Regions from separate parts of the Streptomyces sp. NPDC048278 genome, predicted to be linked through region 2. Evidence: riboswitches for the same ligand, from Rfam matches in the RefSeq annotation. Region 2 holds a riboswitch; each other region holds the start of a gene.
What was found. A riboswitch is a leader RNA that binds a small molecule or an ion and turns the genes downstream of it on or off. The one in region 2 is predicted to bind S-adenosylmethionine.

Region 1 (3,265 bases), on a different contig from region 2:
ATGCCCCGGCCGCCGAGACCCGCACCCGCCGGCTGCCGCAGCGCGGGCACACCGCGTCCGAGAGCGGCGACGGCACGGCACGGCCGGCCTCGTCGACGTACTCCAGGGTGGTCTGCAGCTCCGGATCGGCGACCGGGTCGGTGAAGAACACCGCCTGGAAGGCGGCCTCCCAGCCGTGGCCGCACCGCCCGCAGCGGAACGCGAAGGTCTCGGGCACGGCACCCGGCACCGGCCCGGGACCCGGGGGCTCGGTCATCGGCTCCGACTCCTGTCGCTCGGCCTCCGCCACCAGCGCACCGCCCCTGCGGGCCGACGGCAAGTCGGGGCCGGGTGTCCCAGGCGTGGACGCCCCCTTGACGCCGGGCGGGGGCCGATCGACACTCCAGGTGGGAATCCTAGTGAAAAGGTAGGGAACGATGGGTCGCCTGCGCACGCTCACCGGCAGACAGCGCCGCGAGAGCCCCGCACCCTGGACGGCCCCCCTGCTTACCTCCCGCCGGCACATCGACCTGCTGCGGATGTGCGGCGCGACCGGCCGCAGAGGCTGAGCGCCCGGTCCCGGCCGCACGCGGCGGGCCCCCACCCGCCGGGAGCCACCACGGCTCACCCAGAGCTCACCGAGCAACGGCTCACCCAGAGCTCACCGAGAACCCACCGACGAACGCTTCCGCCGCGCGTACGTCCGCGCGCCCGCCCGCCCCCGGGGAGACGCATGTCCATCACTCCACTCGCCGCCCTGCCGTCCGTCCGCACCGCCCCCGGCTTCCGGGGCCGCATCGGCCGCGACGCGCGCAGCGGCCACTACGCCGTGCCGCGCCGCTACCGGCTGCACCTCTCCACGGCCTGTCCCGACGGCCTCCGCATCGCCGTCGGCCACAGCCTGCTCGCCCTGGACGACTGTTGTCCGGTCACCTACCTGCCCGCCGTCCCGGACTGTCCCGACGGCAGCCACGCGGTGCTGCGCCCGCTGTACGAGGCCAGCGCGCACCGCTACTCGGGACCGGCCCTCGCACCGGTGTTCAGCGACGGCTGGTCCGGCCGGATCGTCAGCACGCACAGCCGGGACATCCTGCGCGACCTGGACCAGCACTTCGGCGACGGGGTCGCCCGGCTCTACCCGTGCGGCGCCGAGGCCGAGATCGAGGCCGTCGAGCGGCTGTGCGCCGAGGACGTCGAACAGGCCGCGCAGCGTGCCGGGCGCGAGGGCGGCGACCCGGAGGCGCTGGAGGTGCTGCTCGCCGCCCTGGACGAGCTGGAGCGCCGGCTGACCGGGGTGGAGTTCCTGGTCGGCGGAGAACTCACCGCCGCGGACATCGAGTTGTGGGTGACCCTCGTGCAACTCGACACCGTGCACCGCAACCACCTGGACGCCGCCGCCGTGCACGCCATCGCCGGCCATCCGGTGCTGTGGGCCTACGCCCGGCGGCTGGCGGCCCGTCCGGCCTTCGGCGCGCACCTCGACCTCGACGGCATCGCCCGCCGCCACCACGGCCGTTGCCAGGGCCTGGAGGCCGCCGGCGCGGCTGTCCAGATCCTGGACTGGGCAGGCCACGCGGCGGACGCTCCGCGCGGTCGGCGCAGGTGAGAGCGGTCTGAACCGTTTCGCCCATCGGACAGGCGTTGACATTCGTTCGGGCAACTGCGTTACTTACGGACCAGAACGGTCATGAGCGTCAGCATCAAGCCCTGGCTAGCTGACCGGCAACCCTCGCACCGCGGTGGGGTGCCCCAGGTGACGACCGGACCGACGACGTTTCGGCAAGCGACGATTCGGTAAGCGCGAGTGCCCCTCGGGGCCGGCACGACAGTGACAGGTGACGGACATGTACGCAGCTTCCAGGACGGCCCAGCGCCGTGCCGAGGGCTGCGTACGCCCGTACCCGAGCCCGCTCGTCGCCGACCGCGCCGTCGACCTGCTCCGTGTCAACAGCGCCCTGTGTAGCGCGTGTACCGCACCGGGCTGTGCCCGCTGTCGGGTCTGACCAGGCCTTTCCGCCGGTTTCCCGCAGCTCCGCACCCCAGCGTCCCCGTCGAAACACCGGCCGCCCGGTGTGCCGCCGTCCGCCCCGCCCCGTGCCCCGCGCGCCCCCGCGCACCGTTCCGTGCCCGCACACGGCCCGGTGCGCGGCCCCCGCCGTGGGAACACGTGGGTGTCCGACTCCGCCGGAGCCCGCCATGAGTGAACCCCCAGGCGCCACGATCGCCGCCCCCGACGCGCCGACCGCCGCCGACGAACCATCAAGGCCCTTGACAGCGCAGCGAGTTCAGCCGCTGCGCAAACCGGGCCGGTGGATCGCCACCGCCGTCGTCCTGGTTCTGGTCGCCCAGTTCGTACACGGACTGGTGACCAACCCCTTCTACCAGTGGGACCGTTGGGGCTACTGGTTCCTGCGCCCGGCCATCCTCGACGGACTGGTCATCACCCTCGAAGTCACCGCCTACAGCGCGGTGCTGGGCCTGCTCGGCGGTGTCCTGCTCGCCCTGGCCCGGCTCTCCAAGAGCCCCGTGCTGCGCGCGGTCAGCTGGACCTACGTCTGGGCGTTGCGCTCCATACCGCTCATCGTGGTCCTGCTCTTCCTCTACAACTTCAGCGCCCTGTACAGGACGCTGAGCATCGGCGTCCCCTTCGGGCCCGCCTTCTTCTCCTTCGACGAGTCGAAGCTCGCCACCGACATGGCGATCGCCGTCATCGGCCTCAGCCTCAACGAGGCCGCCTACGCGGCCGAAGTGGTCCGCGGCGGCATCCTCTCCGTGGACCAGGGCCAGCACGAGGCCGCCGCCGCGCTCGGCCTGCCCAAGGGCTACCAGTTCCGGAAGATCGTGTTCCCGCAGGCGCTCAGGTCGATCACCCCGAACTACGTCAACCAGCTGATCGGCCTGATCAAGAGCACCTCACTGGTCTTCTACGTCTCGCTGCTCGACCTGTTCGGCACCGCCCAGAGCATGGGCTCCACCTACCCGGGCGACATCGTGCCGCTGCTGCTGGTGGTCACCGTCTGGTACCTGATCCTCACCAGCATCGTCTCCGTGATCCAGTTCTACGTCGAGCGGTACTACGCCCGGGGCGCCACCCGCTCCCTGCCGCCGACCCCCTTGCAGAAACTGCGGGCCGGCGTCGCCGACCTGCGCGCCCGCATCCGCCGGGAGGCCGCCGTATGAGCACCACCGACACCCTGGAAACGGCCCCCGCCGCCCTGGAGATCCACGACGTCCACAAGTGGTACGGCACCCACCGCGTCCTCGACGGCGTCGACCTGACCGTGCG
Region 2 (3,265 bases):
CGCAGCTTTCCCTGGTCGTCGAGAACGCGCGCGGAGATCCCGGTGTGCTTCTTCTCCAGGTCCGAGATGACCTCGCCGAGGGTGGCCCCTTCGGCGGCGACTTCGGCCTGACCACCGGTGTAGGTGCGCAGGATGGTGGGGATGCGAACGGTGACGCTCACGTTTTTACCTCCGGTCTGGGCAACGCCCTATTTCTCGGGGGACTCAGGCGAGCCCGGCTTCGCGGAAAGACTCCAGATTCGGGCGAATGGTCGCGGTGAGTCCAGTCCCCGCCACCGCGTCCAGCGTCTTCAGTCCATCACCGGTGTTGAGTACAACGACCGACTTTGCCGGATCAATCAGCCCATTCTCAATGAGCTTTTTGGTGACTCCAACCGTCACTCCGCCGGCTGTTTCCGCGAAGATTCCCTCGGTCCGCGCGAGCAGCTTGATGGCGTCGACGACCTGCTCGTCGGTGACGTCCTCCACCGCACCGCCGGTGCGCCGCGCGATGTCGAGGACGTACGGCCCGTCCGCCGGGTTGCCGATGGCCAGCGACTTGGCGATGGTGTTCGGCTTCTGCGGGCGGACCACGTCGTGGCCCTCCTTGTAGGCCACCGACACCGGCGAGCACCCCTCGGCCTGGGCACCGAAGATCTTGTACGGCTTGTCCTCGACGAGACCGAGCTTGATCAGCTCCTGCAGCCCCTTGTCGATCTTCGTGAGCTGCGAGCCGGAGGCGATCGGGATGACCAGCTGGTCCGGGATCTGCCAGCCGAGCTGCTCGCAGATCTCGTACGCCAGGGTCTTGGAGCCCTCCGCGTAGTACGGCCGCAGGTTGACGTTGACGAAGCCCCAGCCCTCGCCGGCCGGGTCGCCGATCAGCTCGGAGCAGAAACGGTTCACGTCGTCGTAGTTGCCCTCGATGCCGACGAGCTCGCCGCCGTAGATCGCGGCCATGACGACCTTGCCCTGCTCCAGGTCGTGCGGGATGAAGACGCAGGAACGGAAGCCGGCCCGGGCGGCGGCGGCACCGACCGCGCCGGCCAGGTTGCCGGTGGAGGAGCAGGAGAGGGTGGTGTAGCCGAAGGCGCGGGCGGCCTCGACGGCCTGGGCGACGACGCGGTCCTTGAAGGAGTGCGTCGGGTTGCCCGAGTCGTCCTTCACGTACAGCCCGCCGGTCACCCCGAGCTCGCGGGCCAGGTTGTCGGCCTGGACCAGCTTGGTCCAGCCGGGGTTGATGTTCGGCTTGGTCGCCACGTCCGCGGGGACGGGCAGCAGCGGCGCGTAGCGCCAGATGTTCGCGGGACCCGCTTCGATCGTCTTGCGGAGTTCCTCGGTGTCGTAGGCCGAGAAGTCGTACGCGATCTCCAGCGGGCCGAAACACTCCTCGCAGGCGAAGACCGGGCCGAGCGGCACCCGGTGACCGCACTCGCGGCAGCTCAGGGCAGCGGCGGGGCCGAGGTCTACGGTGGAATCCGTGGTGCTTGCAACAGTCTGCACAGCCATGTGAGGCGAGGCCCTTTCTCCTCATCTTCCTCACGACGCATCTCGCCGTGAGACGGATTTGGCACCTTCCCTAGCCGGGAGCCTCGCGAACGATCGACACTGATCGGCGATCTACGAGAACCGACTGGAGGGTTGCCGGGGCTTCAACGGGCCGTTTCCCTCTGCCCCTCTGGATGAGCGGTATGTGGTTGTCAACGCCGGGTGACCCCAGGACATGCGATGGTCATCGGCGTTGTTCAAGACTGTAACCGAAGGCCAGGACAGTTGAGAGAGTCGTCCGAACCGCGAGATGGATCACACGTCGTCGTGTGGCCGTGACAGTGAGGAGCCGCTGACCGTGCTGGAAGAAGTCGAGCGCTGGCTGGCCACCCGCTCCTGGTCCGTAACCGATCGCCCGCTGCACCGGGTCATGGCCGCCAAACGGTCCTCCGGGCAGACGGTCAGCGTGGTGCTGCCCGCGCTCAACGAGGAGGAGACCGTCGGCGACATCGTCGCGGTCATCCGCCACGACCTCATGCAGCAGGTGCCGCTCGTCGACGAGATCGTCGTCGTCGACTCCGGCTCCACCGACCGCACGGCGGCCGTCGCCGCGGCGGCCGGCGCCCGCGTCGTGCACCGCGACGCGATCCTGCCCCGCATCCCCGCCGTCCCCGGCAAGGGCGAGGTCCTCTGGCGCTCGCTCCTCGTCACGTCGGGTGACGTCGTCTGCTTCATCGACGCCGACCTGCGCGACTTCTCCTCCGACTTCGTCACCGGCATCGTCGGCCCGCTCCTCACCGACCCGGACGTGGACCTGGTCAAGGCGATGTACGACCGCCCGCTCGGCGGCGCCGCCGGACAGGGCGGCCGGGTCACCGAGCTGATGGCCCGCCCGCTGCTGAACATGCACTGGCCGCAGCTGGCCGGTTTCGTCCAGCCGCTCGGCGGCGAGTACGCGGCCCGCCGCTCGCTCCTCGAACAGCTCCCCTTCCCGGTCGGCTACGGCGTGGAGCTGGGCATGCTGGTCGACGCCCTGCACCTGGTCGGGCTCGACGCGCTGGCCCAGGTCGACGTCGGCGTCCGCAAGCACCGCCACCAGGACGGCCAGGCCCTCGGCCGGATGTCCGCCGCGATCTACCGCACGGCCCAGCTGCGGCTGGCGCGCGGCCACCTGATCCGCCCCTCCCTCACCCAGTTCGAACGGGGCGAGGACGGCTTCGAACCGCGCACGTACTCCGTGGACACGGAGGAACGGCCGCCGATGGCGGAGATCGCGGAGTACGCGGAACGCAAAGTGGCGTGAGTTCGCCGTACGGCCGTATACGGCGGCGCGTCGGGCGCGGCCGTACGTTTGAGCGTTTCCGGGCCGGGCTAGGTTGACGCGTATGGCTTCCCCCATGGCTTCCACCGGCGGTGCCGAGGTGCTGGTCGCCTCGAACCGCGGCCCGGTCTCGTACGACCTGCGCGAAGACGGTTCGCTGCACGCCAAACGGGGCGGCGGCGGGCTGGTCTCAGGGCTCTCGGCCATCGGGCCCGACGCCGACGCCGTATGGGTGTGCGCGGCGCTGGGCGACGGCGACCGCGAGGCGGTACGGCGGGCCGAGGGCGGCCGGCTGCCGGCCGGGGACACCGGCGGGCAGCAGGTCCGGATGCTCGACATCGACGCGGACGTCTTCGCCGACGCGTACAACGGCATCGCGAACTCGGCGCTCTGGTTCGTCCACCACATGCTCTACCAGACCCCGCTGGAACCGGTCTTCGACGCGGAGTTCCGCCGCCGGTGGGCGTCGTACCAGGC
Region 3 (3,265 bases), on a different contig from region 2:
CGACCCCGCGGGCACTGCGGTTCTACGAGGAACGGGGGCTGCTGCCACCCCCGCGGCGCACGCCCGCCGGGCAGCGTGAGTACGGTCCTGACGAGGTGGCCAGGGTCCGGGTCGTCCGTGAGCTGCTGGCGCTCGGTCTCACCGTCGAGGACCTGTGCGGCATCGCCGACCGGCTCGCCCAGCTCGACGAGGTCCCGCCAGGTCGATGCGGGCAACCCGACGGCGACCGGCCCGGCTCCGGGGTGATCGCCCGCAGGCTCGCGGCCCTCGGCGCCGAGATCGACCGGCTGACCCGACTGCGCGAGGCACTGGCCCTGCGCACCTTCGGCCGGCCGTGACAACGCGTCGTCGGACGCGGGTCCGGCACCGGACGTCCACGCCCGCGGTCGATATCGCGGCGTCGGCCGTCAGGCGCGCTGCTGTTCCGTGAGTGCCTTGGTGAAGTGGGTGACGGGGCGCGCCACCCGTTCGCCGTCGAGGGTGATGTCGACGGCCTCGTTGTAGAAGGCGAAGAGCCCCCGGACGGCGCCGACCGCGGGCAGCGGGTCCGGGTAGCTCCAGACGACGTCGGGCGGAACGTCGGCCTCGCCGCGCCACGACCAGTACTCGGCGGTGCCCTTGTACGGGCAGCCGGTGTGGTGGTCGGTGGCTTCGAGCAGGTCGAGGCGGACGTCCTCGCGCGGGACGTAGTAGCGGGTGGGCAGGCCGGTCTCGAAGAGCAGGACCGGGCGGCGGGTGTCCGCGACGACCGTGCCGTCGATCTCGACCACGAGGTGCCGGCTGCTGGGGACGGCGTCCACCCGCTTGTGCGGGTCACGGGGGTGGACGAAGATCTCTTCCTCCTCCTCGTACCAGTGGTCCAGGCCCCGTCCGACACGCCGGAACCACTCGAAGGCGATGTGGTCGGCCAGGTCGGCGGCCGGGAAGGTCCAGGCCGCGTTCGCCAGCAGCTCGCCGTCGACCTCGACGTCGTAGAAGATCCGCGAGCCGGTGTGGGTGCCGGTCGGCGGGTTCTTCGCGGGACGCAGGAGGTCCTCGCGCACCTCCGCGCGCGGGAACGCGTACAGCGGTACGGGGACACCGGGTTCCCAGACGAGGACGGGGTGGCGGCTGTCGACGACCGTGACGTCACCCTTGCGGCCCCGCACCCAGCGTTCGCTCGGTTCCCACAGGAGCCCCTCCGGAGTGGTCCGCACGGCCTGTGCGGTGGGGAACGTGCTCATGGGCGGCTCTCCTTCGGCTGGTTCACGCGCAAGTGGTCCTCGGCGTTCCCACGGGCACGCTCCCACACGAGACGGGTTCGAACGCACGTACCGGCGCTCAGGAATGGGACGTTCCCCCTGGTGGTCGATGCGCGGGCCGGCCGGTGACCAGGGTTCGGCGGGTTGCCGGTCGAGGCCGGAGCGGGCACCGCAGCCGTGGCCGACGCCGGGCGTGTCGTGCGGGACGGCCACAGCGCCACGCCGAGCGCGGCCAGGGCCCTGCGGGCGGCGAACACCCCTGCCGGGGCGGTGCTGTCGACGACCATGCGGCCCTTCCCGAGCGGGCTCCGGGTACGGACGCGCGGGAGCGCAGGCAGGCGCGAAAGGGGCGGCAGCGTCCACCATCCGTTCCGGCCCGTGAGACGGCCCCGGCCTCCCGAGGAGGGCGTCGGGTTGCGGCATTGACGTACGCCGAAACCGATCCGTAGCATCACCCACGGCATTGAGTGTCAGCGTCAAGCCCTGGCTCGCTGACCGGCAACCCTCCCGCGCGGTGGGGTGCTCCAGGTGAAAGCCTGGCGGGGTCGCCGACGACTCCCGCAAGCGCGTGGCCCCGTGACCGGGGCCGGAGAAGGGGAGGACAGGTATGCGGCACCGCCACGACCCTGTCGCCTCCCCCGCCGACGCCACGGCGTACTCCAGGCTCTCGCGCCGGCGCCACATCGATCTGAAGCGCTCGACCAGCTGCCTCTGTCGGGCCTGACCCGCCCGGCCGCCGCCGGCTGACGTCCGTCACCGGCTCCGGCTCCTTCGCGTCGTCCTTCCCCCGCGTCACCGGTTCCCGGTGGCGTCCGCATGCCCGTTCCCTGTCTGCGCAGCGCTTCCCTGGCCGGAGTCGATCCGCCCGGGCCGCACACACCCGCACGCCCCTGCACATCCGTGCGCGGTCGTGCCTCGGTGACACGAGTAGGAGAACCACGTCCGTGACAGCACTTCCGGATTTCAGACCCTCCCGATGGGCGCCCCTCGCCGCGCTCCTGACCACCAGCGTCCTGCTCACCGCGTGCGGTTCGGGTTCGGGCGACGACAGCTCCGGCGGCGGAAGCGGCCAGGCGAAGTCCGGCGGCACCCTGACCTTCGCGGTCGGCTCCGACTCCGGCTGCGTGGATCCGCAGCAGGTCGGCAGCAACGACACCATCTACTCGGTGCGCCAGATCGTGGACTCGCTGACCGACCAGGACCCGAAGACCGGCAAGATCGTGCCGTGGCTCGCCAGGAGCTGGGAGATCAGCGCCGACGCGACGACGTTCACGTTCCGGCTGCGGTCGGGGGTGACCTTCAGCGACGGGTCGAAGCTGACCGCGCAGGTGGTCAAGGACAACTTCGACGCGGTGCCGAAGCTCGGCGCCCTGGGCACCCTCGCCGAGGGTTACCTGAGCGGCGTCAAGAGCACCACCGTGGTCGACCCGCTCACCGTCAAGGTGGCCTTCAAGCAGCCCAACGCCCAGTTCCTCCAGGCCACTTCGACCCACTCGCTGGGCATCGAGTCCTCGGCCAGCGTGCAGCGGAGCCCGCAGCAGAAGTGCAGCGACGGGGTGGTCGGGTCCGGGCCGTTCGTGCTGAAGCAGTACGTGCAGAACCAGTCGATCACCCTGGACAGGCGCACCGGGTACGACTGGGGCTCCGCGCTGTGGACGAAGAAGGGCGAGGCCTACCTGGACAAGGTGGTGTACAAGGTCGTCCCGGAGGCCGGAGTGCGGGCCGGCAGTCTCCAGTCCGGCCAGGTGGACGTGATCAGCAGCGTCGGCAAGGCCAACGAGGCGGCGCTCAAGGGCGGCCAGGTCGCCCTCCGGAGCCGGGCCAACCCCGGTGTGGTGTTCGGCCTCGGGCTCAACAACGCGCGGCCCCTGCTCAAGGACGTGAAGGTCCGCCAGGCGATCCTGGCCGCCGTCGACCGCAAGCAGATCGCCGACACCGTCTTCCCCACCGGCACCCGGCCGGCCACCAGCGTGCTGGCGCACACCACGCCCGACTACACCGACCTCTCCACCGATCTCGCCTTC

Region 1: it holds a riboswitch for S-adenosylmethionine, as region 2 does, so the genes downstream of both, AB0D74_RS42100 (amino acid ABC transporter permease) here and thrC (threonine synthase) in region 2, are expected to answer to the same signal.
Region 3: it holds a riboswitch for S-adenosylmethionine, as region 2 does, so the genes downstream of both, AB0D74_RS42655 (putative leader peptide) here and thrC (threonine synthase) in region 2, are expected to answer to the same signal.

The regions. Positions count from the first base shown of each region.
Region 1 covers NZ_JBEZLP010000039.1:38,872-42,136, reverse strand. Annotated here, with positions in the region: gene AB0D74_RS42115 (hypothetical protein) at 1-256, opposite strand, end outside; gene AB0D74_RS42110 (hypothetical protein) at 417-548, shown strand; gene AB0D74_RS42105 (glutathione S-transferase C-terminal domain-containing protein) at 713-1,585, shown strand; SAM riboswitch class IV at 1,663-1,786, shown strand; gene AB0D74_RS42100 (amino acid ABC transporter permease) at 2,176-3,159, shown strand; gene AB0D74_RS42095 (amino acid ABC transporter ATP-binding protein) at 3,156-3,265, shown strand, end outside.
Region 2 covers NZ_JBEZLP010000015.1:152,862-156,126, forward strand. Annotated here, with positions in the region: gene AB0D74_RS26040 (ubiquitin-like small modifier protein 1) at 1-161, opposite strand, end outside; gene thrC (threonine synthase) at 205-1,488, opposite strand; SAM riboswitch class I at 1,507-1,668, opposite strand; gene AB0D74_RS26050 (glucosyl-3-phosphoglycerate synthase) at 1,826-2,770, shown strand; gene AB0D74_RS26055 (trehalose-6-phosphate synthase) at 2,865-3,265, shown strand, end outside.
Region 3 covers NZ_JBEZLP010000040.1:66,039-69,303, reverse strand. Annotated here, with positions in the region: gene AB0D74_RS42665 (MerR family transcriptional regulator) at 1-338, shown strand, start outside; gene AB0D74_RS42660 (DUF427 domain-containing protein) at 408-1,223, opposite strand; SAM riboswitch class IV at 1,701-1,814, shown strand; gene AB0D74_RS42655 (putative leader peptide) at 1,849-1,965, shown strand; gene AB0D74_RS42650 (ABC transporter substrate-binding protein) at 2,186-3,265, shown strand, end outside.